Regions from separate parts of the Exiguobacterium sp. FSL W8-0210 genome, predicted to be linked through region 1. Evidence: predicted binding sites of a transcription regulator. Region 1 holds the regulator's gene; each other region holds the start of a gene.
The links. The regulator Rex, encoded in region 1, represses fermentation and respiration genes when NADH is low (regulators of the CRP and FNR family bind a similar motif). The targets are predictions, from matches to a motif close to TTGTGAAATATTTCACAA.
Positions count from the first base shown of each region.

Region 2: a site for Rex is predicted at 5,450-5,467, ahead of MKY22_RS03080 (formate/nitrite transporter family protein). Genes of this name have one in related genera too.
Region 3: a site for Rex is predicted at 3,545-3,562, ahead of cydD (thiol reductant ABC exporter subunit CydD). Genes of this name have one in related genera too.
Region 4: a site for Rex is predicted at 3,723-3,740, ahead of MKY22_RS10895 (cytochrome ubiquinol oxidase subunit I). Genes of this name have one in related genera too.

Region 1 covers NZ_JBBOUK010000001.1:2,845,867-2,853,880, forward strand. Annotated here, with positions in the region: gene MKY22_RS14735 (S8 family serine peptidase) at 1-3,282, opposite strand, end outside; tRNA gene MKY22_RS14740 (tRNA-Ala) at 3,507-3,582, opposite strand; gene tatC (twin-arginine translocase subunit TatC) at 3,688-4,467, opposite strand; gene MKY22_RS14750 (twin-arginine translocase TatA/TatE family subunit) at 4,475-4,675, opposite strand; gene MKY22_RS14755 (redox-sensing transcriptional repressor Rex) at 4,675-5,334, opposite strand; gene MKY22_RS14760 (ABC-F family ATP-binding cassette domain-containing protein) at 5,502-7,403, shown strand; gene MKY22_RS14765 (hypothetical protein) at 7,385-7,825, shown strand; gene MKY22_RS14770 (flavin reductase family protein) at 7,957-8,014, opposite strand, start outside.
Region 2 covers NZ_JBBOUK010000001.1:584,114-592,127, forward strand. Annotated here, with positions in the region: gene thiD (bifunctional hydroxymethylpyrimidine kinase/phosphomethylpyrimidine kinase) at 1-566, shown strand, start outside; gene thiM (hydroxyethylthiazole kinase) at 547-1,314, shown strand; gene thiE (thiamine phosphate synthase) at 1,304-1,942, shown strand; gene MKY22_RS03055 (hypothetical protein) at 1,954-2,397, shown strand; gene MKY22_RS03060 (ArsR/SmtB family transcription factor) at 2,453-2,821, shown strand; gene MKY22_RS03065 (CHASE3 domain-containing protein) at 2,867-3,505, opposite strand; gene MKY22_RS03070 (YitT family protein) at 3,699-4,565, opposite strand; gene MKY22_RS03075 (hypothetical protein) at 4,702-5,304, shown strand; gene MKY22_RS03080 (formate/nitrite transporter family protein) at 5,488-6,324, shown strand; gene MKY22_RS03085 (YkvA family protein) at 6,361-6,780, opposite strand; gene MKY22_RS03090 (aminopeptidase) at 6,879-8,014, shown strand, end outside.
Region 3 covers NZ_JBBOUK010000001.1:196,082-204,095, reverse strand. Annotated here, with positions in the region: gene cydC (thiol reductant ABC exporter subunit CydC) at 73-1,782, opposite strand; gene cydD (thiol reductant ABC exporter subunit CydD) at 1,779-3,509, opposite strand; gene MKY22_RS01170 (Rrf2 family transcriptional regulator) at 3,718-4,200, shown strand; gene MKY22_RS01165 (nuclear transport factor 2 family protein) at 4,223-4,591, shown strand; one part of gene MKY22_RS01160 (IS3 family transposase) at 4,724-5,000, shown strand; one part of gene MKY22_RS01160 (IS3 family transposase) at 5,000-5,886, shown strand; gene MKY22_RS01155 (hypothetical protein) at 5,950-6,117, opposite strand; gene ypfJ (KPN_02809 family neutral zinc metallopeptidase) at 6,201-7,043, opposite strand; gene MKY22_RS01145 (glycosyltransferase family 4 protein) at 7,237-8,014, shown strand, end outside.
Region 4 covers NZ_JBBOUK010000001.1:2,057,617-2,065,630, forward strand. Annotated here, with positions in the region: gene MKY22_RS10880 (Cof-type HAD-IIB family hydrolase) at 1-354, shown strand, start outside; gene MKY22_RS10885 (potassium channel family protein) at 399-1,067, opposite strand; gene MKY22_RS10890 (cytochrome d ubiquinol oxidase subunit II) at 1,172-2,194, opposite strand; gene MKY22_RS10895 (cytochrome ubiquinol oxidase subunit I) at 2,207-3,604, opposite strand; gene MKY22_RS10900 (IS30 family transposase) at 3,935-4,873, shown strand; gene MKY22_RS10905 (N-acetyldiaminopimelate deacetylase) at 4,897-6,009, opposite strand; gene MKY22_RS10910 (LysR family transcriptional regulator) at 5,993-6,883, opposite strand; gene MKY22_RS10915 (disulfide bond formation protein B) at 6,949-7,344, shown strand; gene MKY22_RS10920 (IS1182 family transposase) at 7,445-8,014, opposite strand, start outside.

The sequences.
Region 1 (8,014 bases):
GCCTGATTCATCAGAGACATGACCCACGATGTTGATGACTTTTGATGTCGCAAGACCAAGTGCGACCGGTGTATCGATTTGAACGTTCGGTACCGCTTTATCGACACCTGTCGTGTTGACGTCTTTTTTCACACTGTTTCCTGCATAATCCTTCACGACGAAGGCAATCTTCGCGCGCTCTGGAAGATCCGTCAACGTGTACGCTTTTTCTGTTGCAGCAAGCGGCTGTTTCAAGACACTCTTACCATTGACGAGGATATCGTATGACGCGACACCTGTTCCTTGGTCACCTGCTGTCCATGAGAGCGTTGATTTCGACGCATCCCATTTCACGGTTGCCGCTGGTTTTTTCGTATCGACATAGACTGGGAAGAGGTTCGACTGCCATTTTGCATTCGGATAATCGATCACGGATTTGACTTTGTAGTAGTAAAGACCATCCTTGACCGGTTTCCCGTTGATTGTTCCGTCCCAAGCTGCGCTTGTGACTGGTGTGTATCCGTCCTCTGAACCGCTATCATAGTAGTTCTTGACGACGTCCGTTTGCATATCAAGCTTCTGAAGTGTTGTTTTATTCCGGTCAAGAATCGAATACTCGACTTTTTTCGCATTTCGAAGGAATGAGATGATCGGGAAAGCTTCATCTGCGCTACCGTCGTTGTTCGGTGAGAACGAGACTTTGTTCGCGACAACTTTTCCAGCGGCATTCGTACCAAGGAATTTGAAATCATCCTTCACTTCAGTCGCTAGACCTGTCAATCCGTAGAACGTGTTGTTTTTATCGTACAATGGTGCATCTAAAATCGGAGCTTGATCCCATTTTCCTTTGAATCCAACATAAGGAACTGTCAGTTCTGGATTTTTGCTCTTCGTATCGATCAGACGGACGAATCCTTCGACGAAGTAGCCGTTTTTAAAGACTTGTTCAAGCGGAAGCTCGTTCGCCCAGTCAGTCGTGTTCTTCAAATCGACTGACACGCTGACTTTCGTTGAGCTCTTCGGATTAATCGAGACTGAACTCGCTTTCTTCGAGCCGACTGCAAATGAGATCGGGTATGTGCCTATGTTGGCATCTACCGTACCAATCGTTCCTTTTTTGAAGATTCCATTTGCTTCAAGGAAGTTCGATCCTTGTGCACCGAGATCTGATTGAACCGTTCCCGCTAGCTTATACGTCACTTTTTCATTGCTGTAGTTTTTTAAATCAAGCGTGAATGTGAACTTCTCGCCGACTTCCTTCAAGGATGCCTTGCCTTCACCTGACTTTGTCTCTGTGATGACGACTGGTGTCTTCATCGCAGCACGAAGATCCATCAGTCCAGCTCCCTCACGACGTGGGGAGTAGAAGTTGCCTGTTTTCAGTTCTGCGTTGTATTTTCCTTGATCGAGTTGCGGACGCGATGTATTCATCAAGATGTTTTTGGCGAGTTTAACGCGTGTTGCACCAGTGACTTTGAAGTCCTTCGCAATCCGTTGCATGACGAGTGCTGTTCCACCAGCGACGTGTGGTGCTGCCATCGATGTACCGCTCATGACGCCATACTCGTTATCATTAAGCGTCGAATAGATTTTCCCACCTGGTGCCGTGATTTCTGGCTTGAAGTCAAGGCTTGGCGTGACACCCCATGACGTGAAGTCAGACATTTGTCCTGCGACCGGGTTATCGGTTGAGACCGCTTTTCCGTCAAATGTCACTGCGATTGCCTTGCCCTCTTTTGCTTTTGCTTCGAGATCATTCCCGTCCGCGATGCTAAGCGTGACGAGTGGAATCGTCGGATTGTTGAGCGCCATGCTGACGTAATCCCCGTGATCGACTCGACCGCGGACGATGACACCTGCTGCCCCTTGCTTCTCAGCTTCTGCTTGGATCATACCGTAGTTGAAACCACCGTTACGCACGACGAAGACGACTTTCCCTTTGACGTCTTTACCTTCATAGTTCGAAGCTTGACCGTCACCGACATACACGACATCCTTCTTCTCTTTATCGAAGACGGCAATCGGATTCGGCGAATCTTGTTTTTGGTATGCCAAATAACCGGCATCCTGACCGTCGATCGTCAGCGCCATGCCTTCAAGCGTCAATTTCGTATTTTCGAGTGACGCGACTTGGAGCGCCTGGCTCGTCAATCCTGGTGCACCAACGACACCGATATCCGGGTTTGCTGTATATGGATTACCCGCACCATGACCTGCAAACGCCGAGTTACCAGCAGAAATCGCACACAAGATGCCGTTGTTCATCGCGTTGACGATTGCGCGTTGTTCTGGATCATCTGCATTGACGAACGATGCCGTCGAACCGAGACTCATGTTGATGACATCGGCTCCGAGTGCAATCGCATCATCAATTGCTTTAATGTAGATATCGCTGAATGTCGATGGCATTCCTGGATCGTTTCCGAAGACTTTCATCGCGAGGAGCTGTGTTTCCGGAGCGACCCCTTTGATACCACCGTTTGCTTCATCGCCGTTTGCTCCGACCGTACCCGCGACGTGCATCCCGTGCATCGATGCGCCCGCACCTAAATCACGGATTTCGCTATCGTGATCGGCATAGTTATAGCCGTACGGTACTTTTTCCGTGAAGTACCTTCCTTTTAAGCCTTTTGTTTCTTTCGCACTATCGACTTTCGAAGAAGTCAAATCAATCTTCGTCTCTGGGCTCAAGACCATGTCCTTATGTGATGGATCGATTCCTGTATCGATGACGGCAACGATTGTTCCTTCCCCTTTAAAACCATAGTCCTGCCATGTTTCCTTCGCATTGACCATGTCCTTGCTGTACAGCATGTCTGGCTTTGCACCTTTAGCAACTTCCGGACGCGCATACTCATGGGCGATATGTACGCTCTTGACTCCGCTCAGTTGTTTAATGTCTTCGATGTCCCCGAACTTGACTTCACCACTGAATCCGTTGATGACGGTTGTGAAGCTTTCCTTATATGTAACGGGAATCGCCTTTTTAGCGATGGCTGACTTGACTGATTTTTGGACGTTGACGAGGCGATCTTTGATCGACTCTTTTTCGGCATTGCTCAATGTGCTATACCGCTTGTTTTGAGCCTGGGCGATTTGAATCGCCGGCTTCTCTTCCATCTCGATGACGACACGGACTTTATCCGATTGTTTGTAGTGCTTCTCTTGCCCCGATTTCTTCAGCGAGAGCGCCTGCGGTTTTTGACCCGTTGCTTTGTCTTGCGACGACAGTGCACCTTGCGCACTGACTAGATTGGAAGACATCATTAAGACGGCTGCCATAAGTGCAATCTTCTTCTTCATGCGTTCGTTTTCCCCTTTTCTGTAAAACCATAGTAGTACTACTGATAAAACAGTTAAACGAAAATTCTGTATATTTAGTTTAATGAATTTAATGGAAATAAACAATTTATATTTGCCTATTTTTTTAATTTATTTGTTTTACGTGACATTTTATATTTTTAAGGAATTTAACTGGGAGAAAAATAAAAACTCCTCGACGCCTCGAGGAGTTGGATATTTGGTATTGGTGGAGACTATCGGGATCGAACCGACGACCTTTTGGCTGCCAGCCAAACGCTCTCCCAGCTGAGCTAAGTCCCCATGAATTATCTTTAGTATACGTATCACTAACTGCTTTATCAATATAAAAATAACGCTTTCATAAAAAAGAATTCCTTCCAAAAATCGTTGGAAGGAATTCACGATTCATTTATTCAATTCACGCATCAAATCCGCCTGTCGTTCAAGCTCTGCCTGTTGCTCGAGGATCAAGACCTTTTTGTACGTTCGCGCAGAAATCAAGATGCTGATCTCATAGAGAACGAACAATGGCACCGAGATCATCAAGTGTGACGTCACGTCCGGCGGTGCGATCAATGCCGCAACGACGAACAGCGCAAAGTACGCATATTTCCGATTCTTTCGCATGAAATATGGCGTCACGAGACCCAGACGTGTCAGGAACATCGTCACGACCGGCAATTGGAAAAGAAGACCGAACGGAATCGTCAATCGGATTAAGAAACTGAAGTAGTTCTCCACTCCAATGACTTGTTCGATTCCCAATTCTTTTCCTAGTTCAGTTGATACTTTTAATAAGAAAGGTAGCAACCAAAAGTACGAGAAGGCTACACCAGCCAAAAATAGAAAGAAGATGACCGGAATATACGTCAATGTCGCTTTTTGCTCCTTATCGTAAAGTCCAGGGCGAACGAATGCCCAAAGTTGGTACATCCAGAACGGCGATGCCAGAACGATTGCGATAATGAATGCAAGATTTAAATACAGCATTAAAGGATCGGCGACGTTGAAGGCATTCAAACCAATGCCGAGTTCTTTTAAGTCCGCTTGCAAGAAGCGGACGAGCGGTCGGACGAGTGGAAATGCGACAGCGAACAGGACGACGACGATGATAAGCGACCAGACGATCCGCTTTCGGAGTTCGTCAAGGTGCGACGTCACGCTTTGTTCTTGATCAATCGCCATGGTTCAATCACTTCTCTTTCGGTTCATCCTTTTTATCGTCGTCCATGATGCCGTTCGTGGCGCTCTTGAACTCTTTCAATGTCTGACCCGCAGCACGACCAAGTTCAGGTAACTTCTTCGGTCCAAAAATGATCAATGCGACGACACCGATCAGTGCTAAACTGCCTGGTCCGATGAACGCTATAGTTGACGGGATAAGGTTTTCCATTATGCTTTCACTCCTTCAGCTGATTGCGAATAATGCTTCATGAAATAAACTAACGACTGCAACTCGATCGATAAATCAATGTGATGGACCCGGACGCTCGCTGGCACGTTCAACCGTGCAGGCGTAAAGTTCAGGATGCCTGTCACACCATACTCGACTAACTCATCCGCTACTGACTGCGCGAACTGGGATGGAACCGTCAAGATGGCAACATCGACCTGATTCGCTTCGATTTGTTCTTTCATGTCCGAAACATGATAGATTGGAACGTCATGCGTCGTTGTTCCGACCTTCTCTTCGTCCGCATCAAACGCAACGACTATCCGAGTACTATTATTCTTTAAAAAGTTATAATTTGCAAACGCTGTTCCGAGATGACCGACCCCGATTAAAGCAACATTCGTCACCTCATCTTGATTCAAGGTTTTGCGGAAAAACGTTAAGAGATGTTGAACGTTGTATCCATACCCCTTCTTCCCTAATGCCCCAAAGTAGGAAAAATCGCGACGAATCGTTGCTGAATCAACCTTCACCGCCTCGCTTAACTCAGCAGAAGAGACGCGGAGCTTGCCTGAATTGTATAAACTTTGGATGAAGCGATAATATAGCGGCAACCGTTTTGCTGTCGCTTGTGGAATTTTTGTGTCTGGTCCATTCATCCTGCAGTTCCCCCTTCGGCCACATCCATCGTGGCACCCAAATCTTTGCAAAAAGCTTTCTACTCTCCTTGATTGTAAACCACTTCACATAGAGTCACAAATAATATATTCCGCAGGACCTCGCGCTTTTGTTCGTGATAGACTAAAGGGTGGAAGGATGGATGGAAATGATACTCTTACAAGTCAACCAACTCTCGAAATCATTCGGCGTCGAGCCGATTTTAGAAAATATCAAATTGGAAGTACAAGAGCGCGACCGCATTGCGCTCGTCGGACGAAACGGTGCCGGTAAATCGACCTTGCTCAAAATCATTGCTGGCGAACTCAGTCATGACTCGGGCGACATCATGAAAGGCAAGGATGTCAAAATTGGTTATCTCGCGCAAGACAGTGGTCTCGAATCGAATGAGACGATCTGGAACGAGATGCTGACCGTCTTCGAACATCTACAAGAACAAGAACGGACATTGCGCCGGATGGAAATCGAAATGGGCATGGAGCATATCTTGAACGACCCGGTCGCGTACGATCGTCTCTTGAAGACGTATGATCAAGCGCAACACGACTTCTCAGAAGCAGGTGGTTATCAGTTCGAAGCGAATATCCGCTCCGTTTTGCACGGCATGCGCTTTTATCCGGATGATTACTCGCGCCGGATTCAGACATTATCCGGTGGTCAACGGACACGGCTTGCCTTAGCGAAGATGCTCTTACAAGCACCAGAGCTTCTCATTCTCGATGAGCCGACCAACCACCTTGACATCGATACGCTCGCTTGGCTCGAAAGTTACCTCGGTGGTTATCGTGGTGCCGTCCTAATCGTCTCGCACGACCGGTACTTCCTCGACCAAGTCGTCAATGTCGTCTATGAATTGTCACGCAATGTCTGTCGTAAGTTCACGGGGAACTACACGAAGTACTTGGAGCAAAAAGCGGTCTTGTACGATCAGGAAATGAAGCAGTTCGAGCAGCAGCAAGAAGAGATCGCGAAGATGCAGGACTTCATTCAACGCAACATCGCCCGGGCGACGACGACAAAACGTGCCCAAAGTGTCCGGAAACGGCTCGAGAAGGTCGACCGACTCGACCGACCAGATGGGGATGAACGTAGCACGGTCCTGTCCTTCCCAATTGAAAAACAGAGCGGGAACGATGTTCTTCAAGTCAATCAACTGGCGATCGGTTACGAAGAAGCTGTCTCAAAAGACATCACGTTCCGCTTGCAACGCGGCGAATCACTGGCACTCGTCGGACCAAACGGAATCGGAAAGTCGACGCTCTTGAAAGTTCTCGTCGGTCGCTTACGCCCCCTATTCGGTGATTTCCGATTCGGAACCGGCGTCTCGATCGGCTATTACGATCAAGAGCAGGCGGAACTCAATGACCGGAACCGTGTCATCGATGAGATTTGGAACGAATGGCCATTGATGCGTGAACAAGAAGTCCGTTCTGTCCTCGGACAATTCTTGTTTAGCGGCGACGACGTCTTCAAAATTGTCCATGAATTATCCGGTGGCGAACGCGGACGTCTCGCGCTCGCAAAACTGAAACTACGGAAGACGAACGTCCTCGTCCTCGATGAGCCGACGAACCACTTGGATCTGGATTCGAAGATGGTCCTTGAGAACGCTCTCGTCGACTATGAAGGTACGCTACTCTTCGTCTCCCATGACCGGTACTTCATCGATCGGATCGCGACACGCGTCATCGAGATGAGTGAAGCTGGTGTGACAGAATACCTCGGCGATTATTCGTACTACACAGAGAAGAAGGCTGAACAAGAAGAAATCGCTCGCCTTGAAGCCGAAGAGGCAAAAGCGGCAAAAGTCACGGCATCGAAGACGATCGACAAAGAAGCACAGAAAGAAGAAAAAAAACGCCGTCAGCAAATCGAACAACTCGAACAAGATATTGAACGGCTCGAACAGCGTTCAGCGGAAATCGAACAGTTGCTTTGCGAACCGGAAGTCTTTAATGATATTCCAAAAGCGACAGCGTTATCTGCGGAACGGGACCAGATCGATGTCGATCTACTCGAATTGATGGAACGATGGGAGAACCAACACTGATGCGGACGAAAAGCTTTTTCATTAACTTGATTCAAGGACTGCTATCCGGCATCCTTTATTTCGTACCGATGTATGCGGACTACGTGTCGACCTTCATCCGCCCGGATGCTTTTAATGCCGCGCTTCCTTTGTTCCTCCTGATTTCTTGCATGATCGGTCTCGTCATCCAGACATGGAGCGGTCTTTTCGTCAGTTTACTCTCGGGATTATGCTGTACGCTCCTGACGACACAGCTATTCGTCGAACTCAATGACCCGTTGATCCTATCGTATTACGGTAGTGTCTCACCGCTCACCGCTTTCTTAATCAGCTGTGTCGGCATTTGGGCACTCGCGATCGTCTTTTATTTGCTCGATGGCTATCAGTACAGTAAACGTCATGGTCTTGAAGCCTCTTCAAACGAAATCGATCCGCAACCTTGAAGTCCGATCGATGAATCAGATGAACGACATGAGAAAAAGGAGTGGAGATTCCGGTAGCTAGACCGGTCTCTCCACTCCTTTTCGTTTGAATCAAAACGAATCGTACGATGCATCAAGCATTCACGCTTCTATCATTTTGTCGGTCGGGCAATCGTAAACGTCTTCCCGATCGTCGCATAATCATTCCCT
Region 2 (8,014 bases), 2.3 Mb from region 1:
CGAATGCGCAGACGATTCGTGTCATTGCTACACATCTCCGCAAACAGACAGTTCCTATCATATTAGATCCCGTCATGGTCGCTAAAGGTGGTCATGCCCTATTGCGGACGGAAGCTGAACAAGCATTGATTTCAGAACTTCTGCCGCTTGCGACACTCGTCACACCGAATTTACCGGAAGCGGAGCGGTTAACAGGACGATCAGTGACCAATCTAGAGGAAATGCGACTGGCGATGCATCAATTGGCTACACAGACAGGGGCAGTATTACTAAAAGGTGGACATCTCTCAGGAGCTGCGACGGATTTGTTGTTTGATGGGGAAGTGGAACACCGCTTCACATCGGAACGGTTAGACAATCAACATACTCATGGAACTGGTTGTACCTTATCTGCGGCGATTGCGGCGCGGATGGCGCTTGGAGAAGATTTAACAGATAGTGTAAGACAGGCAAAGAGCTATGTCACGGAGGCAATTCGTCATGGATTTGCCCTCGGACAAGGTATTGGACCGACACATCATTTTCACTCACTTTGGAGGGATACACATGTTTACGACCATTCTTGAACACAAACCACTCATTCACCATCTGACGAACACGGTGACGATCAACGACTGCGCAAACGTCACACTCGCTGTTGGAGCATCACCCGTCATGGCGGAAGACATTCGTGAAGTAGAAGAGATGGTTAGACTCGCACAAGCTCTTGTCTTAAACATTGGTACGATTGATGCAGACATGCAAGCAGCTCAACGACTCGCAGCACGTGAAGCGGGACGTTTGAATGTCCCAATCGTTCTTGATCCAGTTGGAGCAGGGGCAACGACATTACGTACTGCCTTTTCTAAAGAACTCATTGATCTCGGGTGTACGGTCATTAAAGGAAATGCTTCTGAAATCAAGACGTTACTTGGGGAAGATGGGCGAACTAAGGGAGTCGATGCTGCGGGAGATGCAATGATGGATCGAGAAAGCATTCGTGCATTCGCTCGCAAACACCAATCTGTCCTCGTCGTGACAGGTCCGAACGACTACATCACGGATGGAACGCGTGAAATGGAATTACATGTAGGAACACCACGTTTGGGAGACATCACGGGTACGGGCTGCATGACGGCCTCCTTGATTGCGAGCTTCCTCGGTGCAGGATATACGGCATTTGAGGCGGCTGTCCACGGGACATTCGTCATGGGAAAAGCAGGAGAACAAGCAGCCTCCGCGCAAGGTCTTGGTGATTTTAAACGAGAGTTGTTCAATGCCATCAGCCTCATGACGGTGCAAGATCTGGTGGAGGTGACAGAACGTGTCAATTGATTACTCCATCTATGCAGTGACGGATCGTCGGTACCATCCTGGAGTCGCGATCGAGACGGTCGTTGAGGAAGCTGTTTTAGGTGGTGCGACGATCGTGCAATTACGGGAAAAAACAGCACAAGGAAAGGAATTCTACGATCAGGCAGTTCGGTTGAAAACACTCACGGATCGCTACGACGTTCCTTTGATCATCAATGACCGGATCGATATCGCATTACTCGTCGGAGCTGGTTTGCATATCGGACAAGAAGACATTCCTTTAATCGCAGCACGTCGCCTTTTACCAGATGCCGTGATCGGTGTGTCAGTAGCAACCGTTGCACAAGCGATTGAAGCAGAACGGGACGGAGCATCTTATTTAGGCGTGGGGTCTCTATTTGCGACGTCATCCAAAGCGGACGCTGATTCCATGTCGCACACGATGCTTCAGGCAATTCGAGAAGCCGTACGATTACCTCTAATCGGTATTGGTGGAATCACAGCAACGAATGTCTCTTCTCTGCCTATCCCGCTAGAAGGGTATGCCGTCATCTCAGAAATTTTCGCTAAAGAAGATCGGCAACTCGCTGCGCAGCAAATGACAGATGCTGTGCGAGAATGGCATCAATCACTTCAGAACAGGGTATAATCCGTTCAGAGGTGATTGTATTGAAATGGCAGACGATCCGTTTTCGCGGCTATTGGATTCGATATCGGTTAGAACCACAAATCATTCGAGTCGATAATCAGGGAATCTACCATCTAGGAAAAGTCTTATTTCCGCGTCCTAATCGTATATCTTATGAGATGGCTCTTTTATTGAAAGAAAAGTATGAAAGACGCTACAAACGTCCGTTGTATATTAAAACGAGCTCGATTGCGACGGAAATTTGGGGACATACTCATTTAGATATCTATTACCGGGCACTTCTTCATCTACCGATTCCGACGCGACTTCGTCAACGTTATACGAATCGATTAGAAAGCACGAAAGTCATTGACATCGGCGTACGCGCTGTCGATCAAAATCGAATTGTCTGGGATATCGGAGATTACGTAGGAGGATGGTTCGTGTTTTGGCTCATTCGCAGACGAATGCGCTGAACTTGCAATGTCCCGTTTCTCATGGTGCAATATAGGTAGAAACGAGGTGACGGACATGGACATTCCCCGTTGTGAAACGATTGCGATTGATGAACAACGCGCGTCTGAAATCGGACATATCGTTGACACGATTCCGACGCTAGAAATCGGAAAGCTATTTAAGATTCTTTCGGATGCGACACGACTGCGAATCGTTTATGCGCTGACGATCGAAGAAGAACTATGCGTTTGTGATGTCTCGGCTTCTGTCGACTGTTCGATTGCGACAGCGTCGCATCATCTTCGATCTTTGTTGAAACAAGGACTCGTCAAGTTTCGAAAAGACGGTAAAGTCGTCTATTATTCCTTGGATGACCATCATGTGTCATCGCTTGTACATATGGCGATGGAACATGTACAAGAGGGAAAAGCAATGCCTGAATGAGTCTTTAGAATAAACGAAAAGCGCAGCTATAGCTGCGCTTTTCGTTTATTCTAAAGACGATTGTTCTGATCCTTTTGGAGCGAAGCGGTGGAAGAAAAAGACCGTGGCACTAATCAATAAAAAGGACAGGATGGAGAGAGCGAGACACATCCATTTATATGTAGCGATTAAAGAATCTGATTGTTGTAATTTGGCTTGAAGCGTTTTATACAAATCATCTTTCACACGGGATAAGTCTTCGAGAATCGTTTGGGTCGTCTGAGTCGACTGTCTAGCAAGACGTTTTGCGGCTGTTGGACTTTGACGTTCATAGACAACAAACACGCGTTCAATTTCGGACTCCCAGACATTGTTGCGGCGAAGAAGATCTTTAATCGTCCCTGGAGTAGTCGACGATTGGTTCAGACTATTACGCAAATCATGGATTTTAGACGTTGAAAAGTAATATTGTTCGATATAACGATTATCTTCATACAATAAGAGACCACGAACCGCATTGGCACGATCTCGATTGTGTTCGACCAACTGATCTACCTGATTGATTAACGGGATATCATGATCCTTCATTTGCTCGGTCATCGTTGCAATCGTCCGATAACCGGATAACGCATAGATGATCGGGATAGAGGCGAATAAGCTGACCAAGAAAATCAGCAGAATACGCTGACGCCAAAGAGAGTGCATGCAATCATTCCTTTAAATAAAAGACATGTCATAAGCTTAACTACTATCGTAAAAAAAGTGAAGCCTGTCTAATTTTTGAATAGGGATAATGATCGAAAAAGTGAATAATACTCATAAAAAAGCAGGAAAGATGATGAAATACGAGAAGCTGTTTTAAGAAGATGAAAAAAGCACAGCTAAGCTGCGCTTGGTGTTAAAACGAATACGAATGTTCCTTGTAATTGCCGAAGACAGTGTGGATTTCCGAGAATGTAACGAATGCATTCGGTTCGACAGAAGAGACGATTTCTTGCAAACGGACGATTTCATTATTTTGAACGACGACATAGACCATTTTTTTCGTTCGGTTGGAATATCCTCCACGTGCATCGAGAATCGTGACACCACGACCGAGTTCTTTTGTAATGACTTCATTGATTTCATCTGCTTTCTCACAAATGATGATACATTGCTTAGAAGCAGAATAGAAACTGTAAACCGTCTGAAGGGCTTTGGCACGAACAAAGCTCATGATGAGAGCATACATAACGTGTTTAAGATCAAATACCCACCATACAAGGATGTAGATGACAAGATCTTGCATCAGAAATATACGAGGAAGTGGCCAGTTATGAAAACGAGCAAAGAAAAACTTTCCAAGAATATCAAGCCCTCCAGTTGAAGCACCACCGAAGAAGATCAATGCCATTGCAAGACCAGAGACTAGACCAGCAAAGATGGAAGCGACGAGTGGATCATTTAGAGATTCCGGAACGATTTGAGTCGGAATCCAGTCAATTAAAAAGGAAGAAGCAATGACGATAATTCCAGATAAGAACATGAATCGTTTGCGTAGGAAACGGAAACCTAAAAGGAAGAGGGGAATGTTTAAGAGCAATTGCGTTAATCCGATTGGCGTGTGGAAAAGCTCTTGAATAATGAGTGTGATCCCCATGATACCGCCTGATCCGATATCATTTGGAGATAGTAGTAAGCTGATGTAAAGGGAATACAGCAACGTACCAATGATTAAGAAACTGATTTTTTCAACTCTCTTTTTCTGTGGGTGTGTTGTAGTCATGGCAATATGATGAGTGACCTCATGCTCCTCCTTCTGTGAGTATCTGCCTGCAAGAGTACGCTCATATGCATAAAATTTCAACCCTTCTTATGAAAAAAGATGAAAAAGGGTACGTTTTTTTAGGAAGGTGATGAAAATGAAGAAAATGTTATGGATTCTTGGTTGTATCTGTTTAGGAGTACTGGTTGGAATTCGTATTTTCGAACAACCCAATGAAAAAAATCAATCATCCATTTGGCATGATGGTGATCTTGTAGCGAGACAAGTAGGTGCCTCGATGATGAATACGGTAGCGGTTCGTCAATTAGCCGAACAACTTCCGTTCTCATCAGAATTAAAACAGGTAGATGTCGAAGGAGAATCGTTACGTCTTGCCTATGAAGTGACAGGAAAAGAGCGACAAGCTTGGATTGGTACCGATACTGGGACACTACAAGTGAATCAGGATTTTTTGAAAGCTCGGTTATCTAAAGTGCTGATGCATCATACGCTTGTTTTATTTTCAACGATTCCTGATTTGACCGATCTTGAAATTCACTATACGGATCCGTATTCAGGTGCAGATTTTACGATGGACCGGAAAACATTCGACGCCTACACTCCGACCGATATCGAACGAGCTACTTCCTCTTCTAGACGCTTTAATCGGGTCGTCATTGATGGTTATGTGCTCGATGCATCAAGGCGAAATACTTTCTTTGAACGCTTCGCATCACGACTACAGATCCAAACTAATTAATTGTATAAAGCAAGAAAAGGCATTTTTCACAATCTCGACAAAATGATATCGTTTACATCTCGTTCTTTTATAAAAACGATAAAACAGGTCTATTCAATACTTGAACATCTTTTAAGATGGAAGTATGATAATAAATGAACAAACATTGTGAAGTGTTGAACAAAAGAAAGAGAGGTTTCTACGATGAACGAGGTAGAAGCATTAGAAGGATTACGGAATAAAGCAATCAAGTCGACGCGCATGCTACAAATGCGTCCTCTCGAGTACTTAGTTCGTGCCATGTTAGCGGGAATTTTCATTGGATTTGCAATCATTTTTACTTTAAAAGCAATTAACGGTCTATATATGGCGGAGTCACCTGTTGCGACACTTGTCGGTGGACTGACCTTCGGAGTGGCACTCGTCCTGATCGTTTATGGTGGGGCAGAGCTATTCACAGGGAATACGATGTATTTCACGACGGCGACGATGCGCGGCTATACGACGAAGATGGATACGATGAAGGTCTGGTTGATCTGTCTGATCGGAAATGGACTTGGCGGATTGGCGTTTGCGCTACTCTTTTCTCAAACAGGAATCATCCAAGAGCTTGGTATGAACAACTGGTTATTTTCTGTCTCAGAAACGAAGATCCACCATACGACGTGGGAAATCTTCACACGTGCTATCTTCTGTAACTGGATGGTCTGTTTAGCGATTTTCATTCCAAAGAACATGAAGAATGAGTTGGCGCAGATCATGATGATGATGGTACTCGTCGCAGTATTCTTTGCTTCTGGATTTGATCACGTCATCGCCAATATGGCACTGTTCTCCATTGCGTTAGTCGTACCACATCCGGATACGATCACATTTGCCGGAGCGATGCATAACCTGTTGCCAGCTTTAGCCGGTAACATCATTGGTGGAGCAGTCTTCATGGGAATGATCTATACGTGGCTGAATAAAGAAAAATTAGAAGTAGATGAATCACGTCAATCCACGACACCTGTTCATATTGCTTCGAAACAAAATGCGTAATCAAAAAGCAGCTGTCGCGACAGCTGCTTTTTTCATTCATTCCATATGTTGAAAGCGATCGACGTCTGCAGCCAGTTCTTCATAAATCGTTTCGACGATTTGTGCATCATCGAAGAGCCCGAGGACGTTATCGTCCGGTAAGGCGTCAACAGGAGACGTGAAGTACAGAACGGCCGTCAATAACAATTGTTCCTGCTCCGCATGCATTTCGAATTTTTTCTGATAGAGAGCACGAAGCATTTCAAGCAGTTGTTTTAATTGAAAATAAAGGACGAGTTCTGCCTCGCGTTCGATGTCCGAGCTTTCTGTAGACGCGATATCTTGCGTCAAGTGCGCAAGTCCGATTTCTGCTCGAACTAACAATTCTTGCTGTGCTTTTTCATCACCAACGAGGTCGAGTGCCTGTCGGTGAAAATACGTATAGGCCGATTTAAAATCGCCGGGTGTGAATTCCATGGTGATGCCTCCTTCTCTTCTCTTTCTAGTTTCGCCTTATTTCTTGCAAAATTGCAACTATTTCGTGAAAATAAAGATACAAGAAAGGGGATTACATAATGCCGACACAAGCAGAATTACAACAATACGCGTCTTTAGCCGTGCGTACGGGAATTAATCTACAACCAGGACAACAACTCGAGGTGCGTGCAGGAATCGAAAATTTGCCGCTCGTTCGTGAAATCACGCGTGTCGCCTACGAAGTAGGAGCTACGCAAGTATATGTACAATGGTCAGATGATGAGATGACGAAAATCCGTTATTTCGATGCACCGGAAGAGTCGTTTGATACGTTCCCGGATTGGTTAAAAGCACGTTACGACCAACTGGCAGAAGAAAAGACTGCGTTCTTATCAGTCGTCAGTGAAGATCCAGATTTATTGAATGGCGTGGACTCGAGCCGAATCGCACGTGCGAATAAAGCAGCCGGTGTCGCTCTTGCTAATTGGCGGAAGTTCGTCATGAGTGACAATGTCAGCTGGTGTGTCGTAGCAGCACCTTCTGAAAGCTGGGCGAAGAAAGTATTCCCTGATTCAGAGAATGCTGTTGAAGAGCTCTGGTCAGCTATTTTAAAGGCTACACGTGCCGATCAAGCGGATCCGGTCGCTGCATGGGCGGATCATGATCATAATCTGCGTTCAAAAGCAAAATTCCTGACAGAGAAGAAATACAAAACATTGCACTACACAGCTCCAGGAACAGAATTATCAATCGAATTACCAGAACGTCATGTTTGGTTAGGTGGCGGTGGTCCGAATGCAGATGGTGTTGATTTCATCGCGAATCTGCCGACAGAAGAAGTGTTCACGTTACCAAAAAAGACAGGTGTCAACGGACACGTCTCGAGCACAAAACCGCTTAGCTATAGTGGGAACTTGATTGATGAGTTCACACTCTGGTTCGAGAACGGAAAAATCGTTAAAGCGGAAGCGAAACAGGGTCAAGAAGCATTAGATGACTTGATTTCACTTGATGAAGGTGCACGTTATCTCGGAGAAGTTGCGCTCGTGCCGCACCGTTCGCCGATTTCTGACTCGGGTATCCTATTCTATAATACATTGTTTGATGAAAATGCTTCGTGCCACTTAGCGATTGGTCGTGCGTACTCGACGTGTCTCGAAAATGGTCCAAGCCTTTCAGCAGAAGAATTAGAAGCACAAGGCGCGAACGACTCGATGACGCATGTCGACTTCAT
Region 3 (8,014 bases), 2.6 Mb from region 1:
TGTCTTTTTCGGTTCTCCCTTATAAACTAAAAAAGCGATGTACCACATTGGGTCATCGCCAATCCTATCTCTTTATCCAATCGGAGCAAACACGGACTGTTCGATTTGTTTTAATTCATAGAACGCTCCTTGTCGCGCCATCAATTCGGTATATGTTCCGACTTCGATGACGTGACCTTGATCCATGACGATGATTTGATCCATCGCTTCAAGACCCGCTAACCGGTGGCTGACGAGGACAAGTGTCGCGTCCTCCGCTCGTGTCAACAATCGATCGAGAATCATCTGTTCCGTCAAAGCATCAACGGAAGACGTCGGTTCGTCAAGCAAGTAAAGCGACGCTTCCCGCAAAAGCACACGAGCAATCGCTAAGCGTTGTTTTTCTCCTCCAGACAAGTTCTCGCCTTTTTCAAATACACGATCGTTTAATTCGAACGTCGTTAACCCAACATCATCGAGTGCTTGACGCATCGCCTCGTCCGTTGCTGCTTCGTTCGCAAGCAATAGATTATCGCGAAGCGTTCCATAAAAGTAATGATTCTGTTGCAGCACGACATTTGCGTGTTGCCACAGTCCTTCCGGATCAACCGTCTGACTCTCTTGACCTGCAATTGTTAATCCGTCCGCTGGATACATCCGTAACATCAATTGAAGTAACGTGGATTTCCCGGAACCACTCGCCCCGACGATCGCCGTCTTCTTGCCGGCAGGAATTGAGACGGTGACGTCACGTAAGACCGGACGCGGTGCATCAGGGAAAGTGAACGTCAACGCGTTCGTTTCAAAGGATGGTGCCTGATCGAGAACAAACGTGTCATAAGTTGGCTCTTCTTGCTCGGTCACGACTTCATCAAGTCGTTTCGCAGCATGCCGGCTATCTTCGAAAAAGCCCGGTAAAATCGCCATCGGTGCGGCGTTTTCAAAAACGGTCAGCGATGTCATGACGAGTAAAGCGAGGAAGACCCCTTCGAGCTGTCCACTCGCGACGAGATAGGCGCCGACACCAAGAACGAGCCAAGAGATGATCAGCGTCACCATCGTATTCAAGGCCAAGTTCGAGACGGCATGTAGCCCATTACGTTTTTCTTCCTCGACATACCGTTTCGCGACGGCATTCAAGTCCTGTTCTTTTTGATCAAGTTGCTGGTAAATCTTTAAGTCACGATAGCCCTGGAACAGCTCTGTCACTTCTGTTGAAAGATCACCACGGCGGACACGAACCGAACGTGCGAAACGTTGTTCGCGGTACGCGAACCAACCTGGAATCAAGAAACCGGTCAGAATCAAACCAAGTAATAGAATCCCGGCAATCGTCCACGAGAAGAAACTGACGAAAAAGATCGTACAGAAGAAGACAAGCAACAAGACAATCGGTGGATAGAGAACACGTAAAAACGTATTTTGCAGACTCTCGACGTCCCCGACGATCCGGGCAAGTAAATCCCCACTCCGGTATTTGCCGAAAATTCCTGGCGCGAGCGGCTCGAGTCTCCGGTAGAACGACGTCCGGATATCACTGAGGATCGTAAACGTCGCCCGGTGCGAATAATAACGTTCCGCATATCGACTGGCGGCACGTGTCAGACTCGAGATTTTTTGTAGCGCAATCAGGACGGCAAGTGTTTGAATCGGTGGCAATAAGGCTGCCTTTGAAATCAGGTAACCACTTGCTGCGAATAACCCGACCGCCGTCACTCCAGCGAGGACACCGAAGAAAATCGACCAGGCGATATCGCGTTTTTGATGCACCATCAATCGAAAGACTCCTAATAGTTCCTTCATCGTGTTTCCTCCCCTCTCTGGACGCTACGCATCCGGGCATACTCCGAATCACGTCCAAGCAGTTCATCGTGCGTACCACAATCGACGATTCGTCCGCCGTCGAGGACGACGATTTGATCTGAGCGCTCGATCGTATGCAGGCGGTGTGCGACAGTGATGACTGTCGCTGTTTGTCCAAGCTGTTCGATCGCTTGTTGGAGCAGTCGCTCCGTTTTGACGTCGAGTCCTGTCGTCGGTTCATCAAAGACGATGACGTTCGGTCGTTTCAAGAACGCTCGTGCCAACGCAACGCGCTGTTTCTCGCCACCTGATAGACCACGTCCGCCTTCTCCAATTACTGTGTCAATCCCTTCAGGTAACGTCGCAATCAACTCCTCGAGTCCTGCTGCCTGTGCCGCCTCAAAGATTTCTTCCGGCGTTGCTTGACGGAGTTCACCGATCGCAATGTTTTCTGCCAGCGTTCCGGCATACAGATACGGATGCTGCGAGATGTAGCTCAACTGACGGAACCAACTCGCTTCCTCCACCTGACTGCGATTAATCCCGTCAAGCAGAATCCGTCCTTCTTTTGGATCCGCGAGTCCGGCAATCAACTGCAAGACAGTCGACTTACCGGCACCACTGCGACCGATCAACGCCACCTTTTGATACGGTTCAATCGCAAGTGTCACGTCTTGTAAGGCAAAGCGTCCTTCTTGATACGTAAAATCAACTTCATCCAAGACGATTCGTGGTGGACGGTTCATCGAAAGTTCTGATTGACCGAAGGCAACAGGACGATCGTCTGCTGTTAGTTCGGCTGCGATTTGTTTCGCTGCCGCGACACTACCGCGTCCCGTATGGAAGGCAGCTCCCATCTCTTTTAAGGCAAGATAGTATTCTGGTGCCAACACGAGCATCAAGAACGCCGGGATGAAGGTAATGCTTTGGAACAAAATCAAGCGCAGACTGACTTCAAGTGCAATCATTCCCATGCTGAGCATCGATATGAACTCAAGCATCAGCGACGATAAGAAGGCGAGCTTCAAAACCGTTAACGTCGCATCACGGAAATCAAGACTGCTTTTTTCGATGACATCACGTTGTCGTTTCGCACGACCAAATAACTTCAAGGTCGTCAGTCCTTGCAACGTATCAAGGAACGTTCCCGAGAATGCCGTCATCTTCTCGAGTTGAGCATCGGCCCGCTTTTGCGTCATGATGCCGATGATGATGTAGAACAACGGAATGAACGGTGCCGTAATCATCATGACGAGACCGGTGATCCAGTCATAGCTGAATGCCGCGATCAAGACCATCAAGGGAACAATCGTCGTCTGGACTACTTTCGGCAAGTACTGACTGTAGTAGCTGTCCATCTCGTCTACAGCGTCGAGCAAGACACTGACCTTCTGTCCCGCTTGCCCTTGTAGCATCATCTCGACCGAACGACCCGTGTATTTCGCAACGAGCGCTTCCCGAAGCGCCTGCTTCATGTGTGCCGATAACGTCGTACCGAGACGACCGTTCCAATACGTCACGGCGACCCGGAGCAACAGCATCCCGAGGACGACAAGTAGTAACGGAATGACGGCTTCAAACGGTTGTTCTTTCAAGAAAATCCGATCGACCGTCAACACGATACCAAACGATTGACCGACGACCGCAACCCCCATCAGGAAAGCTGCAATGATGAATTGAATGAGAATACTGCGTGGAATCTCGACGATTCCTTTTAATGGATTCATATACAAACGTCCTTTCACAAAGTGTGAACGACTTTTAGTGAATATTTTCACATATCGTACATTTAGTATATCGAATCTGGAACGGGGATGCCATGCAGATGCTGTCGAAAAGGTGTGACGGTTTTGTGAGAGCATAAAACTCGACAATCCTTTCGAATGAAACTATTATGGATAAATATTATCCACGTTTGACGAAAGGAGACTTCTCATGCAAATGAAAACCGGGGTCGAGCAATCCGTCTACGCGATGTTGCTCTTGACCTTTCTTCCGGATCGCGCTGTGTTGTCCGGTGAATTCATCAGCCAGCAACTCGGTGCCTCGCCAACCTATTTTCAAAAACTCTTACGAAAACTCGTTCAGGCGGATCTGTTGTATTCCGTACCGGGCGTCAAAGGGGGCTTTCGCTTACGGCGTCCGGCAGACGAAATTCAAATCTTTGACGTTTATCAAGCAATCGAAGGCAAGCAGACGTTGTATGCGTCAAGCGGTGTCTTCGAGGATTTGATGGGAATTCAGGAACAGGAAATCGGTCTACTCTCGAATCTGATGACAGAGGCGGAAGAGGCGTGGCAATCGACTTTAAAGCGCGAATCGATCGGATCGATCCGTCAAGCAATCGATGCCTCCTGTCCACCGAAACATTTAGAACGGTTGCATGCGTTAATCACAGACCGGATGATGACACTTTAATGAACAGAAAGAGGTTTTTACTATGGTATTGAATCGTTATTTTGACTTATTCGACGCGTCACGCACGGACGCACAAGCTTTTGAGGATCTCGTTTCCTTATTCACGACAGACATCACGTTCGTTCTGAACGGACAACCAAAGCATGGCATCGACGCCTGGAAACAGTTCGTCCGTCATGTGTTTACAGCGAATCAAGACATTAAGCACATGTATGCGGGCTGGGAAGAAACAACACCAGGAACGTATGAAACACGCTGGGCAGTTTGCGGAAAACGGGCAGACGGTAGTGTCTTCACGCAAGACGGAAAAGATATCGCACGTCTCGATGAAAACGGACGGATCGCTTACCTGGAGAACGTTCCAGATGATCCGACGATGTTCCGTTCATAAGGTAAGTTCATATCAGCAAAAAACTGTGTCCCGCTTTTAAGCAGAATGGGCTAACCTAAAATTTTGAGACAATATAAAACACCTTCGGAGTGGTACACTTTTAAAAAGTACTAACATCGGAGGTGTTTTTGCATGGGCAAAAACGTATATTCAAGTGAAGTGAAATGGGCAGTAGTCAAAGATAAGCTGAGTGGTAAGTTAACGACGAGAGAAATCATGGAGAAGTACGGAATCAAAAATGAATCTCAAATCAAAACATGGATGAGATGGTATCGCTCTAACGAACATTATCGATTTGATCAGCCAATCGGTAAACAATATACCTATGGACATGGTCCAGATTCTGCGAGTGAGGATGACAAGAGAGAACGACAAATGTCACATCTGAAGATGGAAAATGAAATCTTAAAAAAGTACATGGAAATCGAAAGAGAGTTGAGAAAGAAGTAGTCTTAAAAATTGTAGAGTTTCTTCGGAGAAAGTATACAATCACCGCCATTCTTAGCGCTTTGAATGTACCAAGAGCAAGCTATTACCGTTGGATTAAGGAATCTGTGAAAGCACCTTCGGTGCTCGAAAAAACCGTCATTGAACTAAGTAAACAGACGAAGTATCGGAATGGACATCGAAAAATAAAGGCATTATTACAGCAAATCTATCAGTTAAAAGCCAATCGGAATACCGTACAGAAAATCATGCAAAAACACCATCTCCAATGTCGGATCAAGCCGAAGCGAAGATGGAAGTCTCAAGGTGAGCGCATCATAACGGTACCGGATCTCATCAAGCGCGATTTCACAGCAAGTAAACCGAATCAAAAGTGGGTGACGGATATCACCTATATCCAATACGGCAGCACGACGAAATATCTTTCCACCATCATGGATCTTTTTAATAACGAAATCGTCGCATACAAGTTATACGAGCATCAACAAACGTCTCTTGTGATTGATACGTTGAAGATAGCGCTTGAGAATCGAAACTATCCCGAAGGGGTCATCCTTCATTCGGACCAAGGAAGTGTCTATACGTCATACGCCTTTCAAGAATTCGTTAAAAGGAATCACCTAACAAGCAGCATGTCTCGTAGAGGAAACTGTTGGGACAACGCAGTTATCGAATCGTTCCACTCTAATTTAAAGTCCGAGGAATTCCAGTACGTCAAATTTAATTCACTAAGAGACCATGAGGTCTCTGAACGCGTTACTAATTACTTAAATTACTATAACGAAGAACGAATCCAAGAAAAATTAGGCTACCTGACACCGAAAAAATACGGTGTACAGGCAGCCTAATCAAGGTGTTTTATATGTGTCTCATATTGCTAGGTCAGTCTAAGAACACAGTTTTTTTGATTTCTAACGTTTGATTACGAGTCGCTTCAGCAAGTAGCCCGTGATGACGAGTAACGACGCAATCGCGATATAGACCATGTAGACCAACAAGTTTGGCGCAAATCGTGACACGATGTACGTCAATACGACGACAGCCGTATACAGCAACAAAAATAGACTGATGTGCTTCAACTTCGACACTCCCCTTTGAATCCTTCTCTCTTCTTTACGGAAACGACTGGAAAATGTTTCAAAAGGTATGTCTTTACTTCGTTTTATAGATTCTTCGCTTTGAATGTGTCTCCACCTTCGATCGTGCCGTTATCAAAGCCTTTTTGGAACCAACGCTCTCGTTGCGCCGATGTGCCGTGAGTGAAACTTTCCGGTACGACATATCCTTGTCCTTTCTCTTGTAACGTATCGTCCCCAACAGCATTGGCTGCTGTCAACGCTTCTTCAAGATCGCCTTCTTCGAGCAAGTTTTCTCCTTGCGCGTGATGCGCCCAGACGCCGGCATAATAATCTGCCTGTAGCTCGAATCGAACGAGGTATTTATTGAACTTCTCCTCACTCATTTGCTTTCGAAGTGGCATGATCTCATCCGATTTTCCGAGTAACGTCTGGACATGATGCCCGACTTCATGCGCAATGACATACGCCATCGCAAAATCGCCCGGTGCTCCGTATTTCGTCTGCAGTTCATCATAAAAGCTTAAATCAATGTATAATTTCTGATCACCGGGACAGTAAAAGGGACCGACGGACTTCCCTGCTTGTCCGCAAGCCGAACTAACTTGATCCGTATATAAGACGAGTGTCGGTTTTTTATAGGTCTTACCATCTTCTTTAAATTCTTTCGTCCAGACTCGTTCCGTATCGGCCAAGACGACGGAGACGAAGTCCGCTGCTTCTTTTTCCTGCGCTGTTTCCTCATACGTCGTATTTTGCTGATCCCCACCGGTTAAGTCTCCGAGTAGTTCAGTTGGATTACCACCCATCAAAGTGATGACGATCAGCAGGATGATCCCGACACCACCGCCGATACCGGCGATTCCTTTCCCACCCATTCCCCGCCGGTCCTCGACGTTCGAACTCCGTTCTCTTCCCTTCCATTTCATGCGTTTTCCTCCTACCTGTTTCGTTATTGTTCTTTACCCAAAAGCTTTTATACGTAACGCTTCAGGACATCATAGATGAAACAGAAGTCATTTGATTTGAAGGATTTTCTAGGAATATCCTTCTACTGTAGAGAAGATTAGTAGCAGAACCGATCTTTCGGATCCAATTTTTTCTACGCAAAGGAGGTACGACATGAAACCTCATCTACTTTTTTTATCTTGGCGTGATGCTCGACATCCACAAGCCGGAGAAGCTGAAACTTTTATTCATGAAATGTTGCGGCGTGTCAGTACTACCTACCGAGTTACCCATTTGTCTGTCTCATTCAAGGGCGGATCACCGACGGAGTATCGAGATGGTATCACTTACCTCCGTTATGGTACGACAGCTTCTCTTATTCCATATGCACTTTATTATTACTGGTCTTATGCTAAAACGATTGATTTAGTTCTGGATCATTTGAATGGGTTTCATTTCTTCAGACCATTTTATGTTCCACGTCATAAACGAACTTTATTTCTTTATCAATTGATTCGTGAACGTTGGTCGACGACGCTTGTGTTTCCTTTTTCAAAGCTTGGCGAATGGACAGAGACTCGACGGTTAAGCTGGTATAAAGATAGTCATGCCTTGACTATCAGCCCCTCTGTTGTAGATGAACTACAAAGTGCTGGTTTTACTAACAGTCATATCACGATGTTGCCGCCAGGACTTTCCTTTTCCCCGTGGTCTGAACAGGAATGGGAGTTAAAAGAACATGTTCCAACCTTTCTATATATCAACCGTCTGAACGAAAAAGAACTTCAAGATACGATTGGGGCATTCCTTATGGTCCAACGTGAGTTTCCTGAGACACGCCTCTGGCTTATTGGTATTCGTAACAGCTCTCATCTTTTGCAATACCTTACACTTCCCCTTCCTAAAGAAGTGAAGGATGCTATCACATACTACGATTCAATCACTGAAACAG
Region 4 (8,014 bases), 790 kb from region 1:
CATGATGTTTTCCAAACACTCGTCTACTGCACAGCTGAAGAAGAGAGCGATTATGTTAAACGCTATGACGCATTTGATTTCATTCGTTGGCACCCACATGCAATGGATGTCATCAATGTCGGTTCCTCGAAAGCAGAAGGGATCAAACAATTCCTGAAATTGACGAATATTCGCCGCGAAGATACCTTTGCATTTGGTGATGCTTTAAACGATCTAGAGATGCTTCGCTACGTCGGAACGGGTATTGCAATGGGCAACGGACTTCCAGAAACGAAAGCTGCTGCCGATTATGTCACGAAACCTATTCTTGAAGACGGTATCGCACACGGATTAAAAGAATTCCAACTCATTTAATTAGGTATAAGTAAATGTAAAGCTGAGGCGCGCCTCAGCTTTTTTTAGTTCTTCACTTTATGAATCGCACGCTCTAGACGGTCGAGATCCTCATTTTCACCAATGACGACGAGATAGTCCCCTTTTTCAATCATTTCATCCGCTTGTAAAGAAATCAGAACGTTTTCCCCACGTTTAATGGCGACAACGTTTGCTCCATATTTACTTCGTAAGTCGAGATCAATTAAGGTTTGTTTTGCCATCTGATCACTGACTTTAATCTCAACGATTGAAAATTCTTGTGATAAGTCTAAGTAATCAAGGATATTCGAACTCATCAATCCGTTCGCAATCCGAACCCCCATATCCCGCTCAGGGTGAACGATGAAATCCGCTCCGATTTTTCGCAATACTTTTTCATGGTAATCATTCGTTGCTTTGACGGTGATCGATTGTACACCAAGCTCTTTTAAGATCAACGTCGTCAAGATAGACGCTTGAATGTTCTCCCCAATAGCGACGATGACATGATCAAAGTTTCGAATCCCCAAACTTTTTAAAACGTTCTCATCGGTCGTATCGGCAATGACAGAATGTGTCGCAATCCCCATGAATTCGTTGACACGTTCCTCATCGGAATCAATTGCCAAGACATCATAGCCGTTTTTCGATAATTCGCGGACAATCGAGCCACCAAAACGCCCTAGTCCGATTACTGCAAACTCTCCATTCATTTTCACAACTCTCCTTCACAATCGCTCTTCCTTAGTAGTGTACCCGATTCAATTTAAAAATACTATAAACGCCTCTGCGAATCGCAGAGGCGTTTATCCATTCATTATTTTGATGATTTTCCACGTACATAATCGTTATCGAACAAGAAGAGCCGTAAAATCAAATACAACGCCGGAATTAAGAGTAAAAGTCCGAAGATGAAAACGACGACGAGTGCGGAAGCCATCGTTTCGTTTACGACTGCTTTGTTGATATCGATATATGGATACAAGATATACGGCAAGTGTGTATATCCGTAACCAAACCACGCGACTGCATATTGTAGCATGACCGCGACGAACGCGATGCCATAGTTTTTCTTCATATAGACGAGTGTCACGGCAATGAGGAAAAATAAGAAACTAGCAGCGAACCACCACCAGTTGCCGTTTAGGATATTTTCATAATGCCATGCTGCTTGGTTCTTCAGTCCAAAGAAGACGAGCGCACAGACGAGGATTGTTGGTCCACTCCAGAAGAGTGCCCATTTCCGAATAAGCGGCGTAGCTCCCTCATCTTTCGCTTTATCCGCGTAGAATAAGAGGAACATCGCGCTGATGTATAAGACAGATACGATAGCGAGCGCTACGACCGTCCACGAGTAAAAGTTCGAAAATAATTTCGTTCCTAAAAACTCAACTGTATCATTCGTTTTGCGGATGAAACCACCTTGACTGATCGTCAATGTCGTCGACATCGCAGCAGGAATCAGCAACCCTGTCGCTCCATATAAAAATGTGTAGAACATGCTGTCATTTGATCCATAATTGGCGAACGCATAAAAACTACCACGAATCGCAATCAAGACAAGAACAATTGACGCTGGTACGAGTAGTGCCGTACCGAAATAGTAAGCGGAGTCTGGGAAGAACCCAACTAGTCCTACGAAGAAGAATACGAAGAAGACATTCGTTACCTCCCAAACAGGAGAGAGGTAACGAAGAATCAATCGATTCGTCAGATGATCCCGCTTCGTATATTTTGAATAAAAGGCGTAAAATCCAGCACCGAAGTCAATTGAGGCAACGATGAGATATCCGTACAGGAAAGTCCAAAGGACCGTGATCCCTAGTGTTTGAACGTCCAAATCGTTCCCTCCTTACTTGTTATCATCCACGAACATTGCTTCACCGCGTGCATGGTGGTTTTCAGCAAGTTCTTGAAGTTCTTTTCCAACCGTGTTTTTCTTAAACATCCGTAATAAGACGACCGTACAAATCGTGCCAAGCAACAAGTACAATGCACTGAATAAAATGAGCATCGGACCAACCGCTGTTGAAGTCGTCGCCGCGTCCGCTGTTCGCATGATACCGTAAAGCGTCCAAGGTTGACGACCAATCTCAGCGTACATCCATCCCGCTTCGATTGAAATCATCGCTAACGGACCACCGATGAACACCCCTCGTAAAATCCACTTATTATATGGATTCAATTTTTTCAATCGGAATGCCAAGATGAACAAAGCAGAGATAGCAGTCAAGTACATCCCAATCGATACCATGATATCAAAGAAATAGTGGACGATCAGTGGTGCTTGATCTTCTTTTGCGAATTCGTTTAAACCGATGACTTCCGTATTCGGAGCCCCACCTGCAAGAATTGAGAGCGCATATGGGATTTTGACGGCTCCTTTGATTTCATAACTGCCGTCTTCTTGCTGATCAAGTATCCCACCAAAAATCAATTCTGCTTCATTTGTCGTATCAAAATGCCATTCCGCAGCTGCTAGTTTTTCTGGCTGGTATTTCGCTAAATATTTCCCTGAGAAGTCACCGACAAGTGCTGTCGAGAACGCGAAAATCAGACCAGCCATGACAGTGAGACGAAGAGCTTTCTTATGATATGCCGTCTCTGCTGCTGAGAGTGTCTTTTTGCGAAGCAAATGGAACGCCGCGATTGCTGCCAAGATAAAGGCAACAGTCAAGTAAGCTGAAACGATGACGTGTGTCGCCTTCGTCGGTGTCGCTGTATTAAACATTGCTTTTAATGGTTCGATTTGCGTCAACGTACCATTGACGATCTTAAATCCTTCTGGTGAGTTCATGAAGGAGTTGACTGTCGTGATGAAGAACGCTGATGCTGTCGCACCAATGACGACTGGAATCCCAATCAACCAGTGCAACCACGGATTTTTGAACCGGTCCCACGTATACAAGTAAATACCAAGGAAAATCGCTTCAAAGAAGAACGCGAACGTCTCCATAAATAGTGGCAGAGCAATTGTTTGACCCGCTACTTGCATGAGTGACGGCCAAAGTAATGATAGTTGCAAGCCGATTGCCGTCCCTGTTACGACACCGACCGCTACGGTAACGACGTATCCACGCGTCCACCGTCTTGCTAATAAGATATAATCTGGATCTTTGCGTTTCAGACCGATGAATTCAGCTGCCAGTACCATGAGCGGTACTCCGACACCAATCGTCGCGAAAATAATATGAAACGCTAGTGTGAGCCCTGTCAACAATCGACTGAGCACTACGGGATCATTGAACATGTATTTAGCCCCCTCTTCCTAAAACATACTTCTCTATATGGTCTATAACCGTATCATAGAGAACATAACCCTTTGTGTCTGTTTATAATGTTTGATGTAACAAATTGTTCACATATACACGTGATTTTTTTCACAAAATGTTCGAAAACTCTTATTCCTACATATATTAAAAACTTTCCCATTCCTGAATTCGAAAGGGAAAGCTTTATATCCTTTATTATTTCGACGAATTGTAATATTAAGTGCAACACCTAGCTGAAAACACAAAAAAACCCATAACGACCTCGTGTAGAATAGAGTTACCACACAAAATTCAACGGAGGATTCGTTATGAGCTATGTTCATCTTACCACATCAGAAAGAGTCAAAATAGAAACTTATCTAGAGCTTGGATTTTCAATGCGAAAGATCGCTCAGCATCTCGGACGACAGCCGTCTACGATTTCACGTGAGCTAAAACGGAATCCTTCCTACAATGCGATCAACGCTGGGCGGCGTTATGAGATGCAAAAAAAGAATTGTGGAGCACGCACGCTGTTCAGCGCTTCGCTTGGCTCACGTATCCTTTCGAAACTGCGAGAGACATGGTCTCCCGAACAGATCGCAAGACGGCTCTTTCACAAACAGGGACCATCGTACAGTACAATCTATCGATGGATATATAAAGGATTCATCAAGAGCGATTTAGGCGTTTTACGACAAAAAGGAAAGCGCCAAAAGCCACGTGAGACAAGAGGTCGCTTCAACATCGGGCTTCCGATCAGTAAACGTCCGTCGGACGTCCGGGGTCGAGAGACGTTCGGGCACTGGGAGTTGGATACTGTTGTATCAGGACGAGGACAGACAAAGGCATGTGTCGCGACATTCATCGAACGTAAAAGTCGGTTCTATATCGTACTACCGATGGTCGATCGTTCTTCTCACTCGATGGAACACGCCATCCGAACGCTTTATTCTTCTTTCCCATCGGGAACGTTTCAAACCATGACGACGGATCGCGGTAAGGAGTTCAGCTGTCACGAACGGATACAGGACTCTCTTGGTATCCCGATGTACTTCGCGGACCCCTATTCTTCATGGCAACGTGGCAGCAATGAGAATGCCAATGGTCTTCTCCGTGAGTTCTTCCCAAAGGGAACCAACTTCGGAATGATCAACAAGACAGAATTAGATCACGCACTTTCTAGAATCAACAATCGACCACGAAAGTGTTTGGATTGGAAAACTGCATACGAGGTCTTTTCCGAAGAAGTGTTGCGCTTAATTTGACAAACCGTCTTTCATAAAAACTTTTAAACATACTCTCGGAAATAATGGTCAAGTAAATCAATCACAAATGGAATCGCGGATTCATCTGGATTCAAGGTTGGTTGATGAAGACCAGATGTCGGATTGTCGACTCCGAGCCAAAACATCATTCCTGGAATTTCCTTCAACATGAATCCAAAGTCTTCTCCTGTCATTGCCGCATCACATTCAATGTAATTCGCATTCATCTTGACGAATGATGAAAATTTATCAACGATTTGTCGATCATTGACGACTTCGTAATAACGATTTCCGAATTGCAGATCAATCTTGACGCCGAAGGAAGCTTCAATTCCCCGGATGATGTCACGAACGCGTCGTTCCAATTTTTCCATGTCTTCTCCATTGAGTGCGCGCATCGTACCGTCAAGAACAGCTCTACCAGCGATGACGTTTTCTCGAATCCCAGCATCGACCTTTCCGATTGTGATGACGCTACAGTTCATCGGATTGATGGATCGGCTGACGATTGTTTGCAGTTGCATGATCAAGGCTGCTTGCGCGACGACCGTATCAATCGTCAAATGAGGAAATGCCGCGTGACCACTTTGACCATAAATCGTGATATGAACTTCTCGAGCACTCGCGAACAAGACGCCGGGACGGCTCGCAATCGTACCGACTGGATATTCCGGTGCAACATGAAGACCATACATCTCACTTGGACGATATTTTTCAAACAACGGACTTTTAATCATTGGTTCAGCCCCGCCCGGACCTTCTTCCGCTGGTTGGAATAAAAAGACGACATCATCCATGACCGGCAATTCAATGATTCGTTTCATCAACCCTAACGCAATCGACGTGTGCATATCGTGACCGCAGGCATGCATGAAGCCTGGATGTTCCGAGCAAAACGGAAGACCTGTCGCTTCTTCAATTGGTAACCCATCAATGTCTGCCCGGTAACCAATCGTCCGATTTCCAGTCAATCCTTTCACTCGAACGAAAACACCTGTTTCAAACGTGTCATACGTGACACGATCTGGTGGATAAGCACGAATTTGTTCCAATATAAAAGCTTGCGTCTTAAATTCCTTGAACCCTGGTTCTGGTATTTTATGAAGCGCGCGCCGCATTTCAATGGCGTATTCCATCTGACTGACTTCCTCCTTCTTCTTTTACGATATCCCAAAATGCTTGAACTTGTTTTAGTTCAAGCATCGATTCCGTAGACAAAATCCATGTATCTCGCTTTAATATCTTTCCAGATGATGTTTTTAACGGAAGCTGCATGACTTCATTTGATTGTTGGATCGTCGATTCGGGTAAAATCGCAAACCCAATTCCATGTAGAGCCATCTGCTTACATGTCTCGATTTGATCGACGACCAGCGTCCGAGATGGCGGACTTGCGAACCGATCTTGCCACCATTCTAAAATTTCTTGATAGTACGTTGAATCACTCTTGAACTGGATGAATGGTCGATCCGTCAAGCGTAACTGTTCGATTGACGTCAACTCACTATCGACTAAATAGAGCGGATCCGAGAAAAGACGTTCTTTGACACCTTTCCAGTCCGGGTTTCCACGAATGATTCCGATATGAAAATGTTCCTCTAACATATGACGCATCATCTCACTGGACCATCCCGTGACAAGCTGAACACGGACATGCGGATAACGCTCAACGAATCGTTTCAAGACACGCGGGAGCCAATATTGCCCCATGATGGAAGCGACGGCAATCCGAAGCGTCCCATAAACGGCACCCTCTTCTGCTGTCAATTCACTTTTTAACTCAAGTTCTTTCCGATTCATCTCTTTTGCGAGACCGATTACTTTTTCTCCTTGTGGTGTGATGCTTAACCCACGCGATGAACGAATGAATAATTTTGTTCCCCAGCGTCTTTCAATCGCAACGAGACGTTGACTAAGCGCAGGTTGCGAGACGAATAATCGTTCAGCAGCGCGCCTCATATTCAACTCTTCCGATAAGGTGATCAACATTTCCATTTCCGACACTTGCAATGTGAGATTCGACTCCTCATGATATAAGATGGCATTAGTTTAACACGTTAGAAAGGACGATACATATGACACGCTATCATTTTATGTTCATCATCTCAACGATTGCAACGCTTGGCAGTCTCTATTTCAGTGAAATTCGCGGATTCATTCCCTGCCCTCTCTGTTGGTGGCAACGACTATTCATGTATACGACAGCCTTTTATTTGCTCATCTCGCTATTCCGGTCAAAAACGATCGATCCGCTCTTCGTTCGCCTGTATGTGCTTGCCGGCTTTGGTGTCGCCTTGTACCACGTCATCCTTGAACGCTTACCCGATGGCGAAGCGTTATGTACGAGTGGCTGTCTCATCAAATGGGTCAACTATTTTGGTTTCTTGACGATCCCGATGATGAGTCTCATTGCCTTTACATTACTCTTGGTTCTAGCGTTCTATCCAGCACGTTCGAACAATGAAGCGTAAGATACAAAAAGAGGCTGGGACATAACTAGCTGAATTTAACGAAAAGAAGGAATTGCCATCACTGAGGATGTGCAATTCCTTCTTTTTTCATTGTCTCTCGTCAAGCTGCCCTTCGGGCAACGCTTTGGATGAGCCATTTCCTCAAATTTACGGCCATGAGGATGAAGCCGAGCTCACGCTTCACCTTCGCTTTTCCTCGCACAGAAAAGCGAGTGAAACTCAAATTAGCCTTCAGATATCCAAAAACTGGTTCCACGTCTATCTTCCGTTTCGCATAGAGGGATCCTGTTTTTTGATCTGAAAGCCATTTTTTCATCTGTTCTTTTTGTTCTTCCCATGAAGTGTTTATGTGTACCTGTCGGTGACGCCCTTCTTCGGCCTTTGTACAACGGGAGCGGAACGGGCAGCCATCACACCCTTCACTTTCATACACCTTGAAATCACGCGTGAATCCGTAACGATCTGTTCTCTTGGACATGTAACGGAACGTTACGTCCTGTCCATTCGGGCACACAAACCGATCCGCCGTTTCATCGTAAGACCAGTTCGCTGTGTTAAAGGGATCGTTGCGCCATTTTCGCGACTTTTCTTTTTCGAACATCGTGTAAGGGATGAGTGGAATGCGCCCACGGCGCATCAGAATATCCTGATAATTCTCCTGACTCCCATA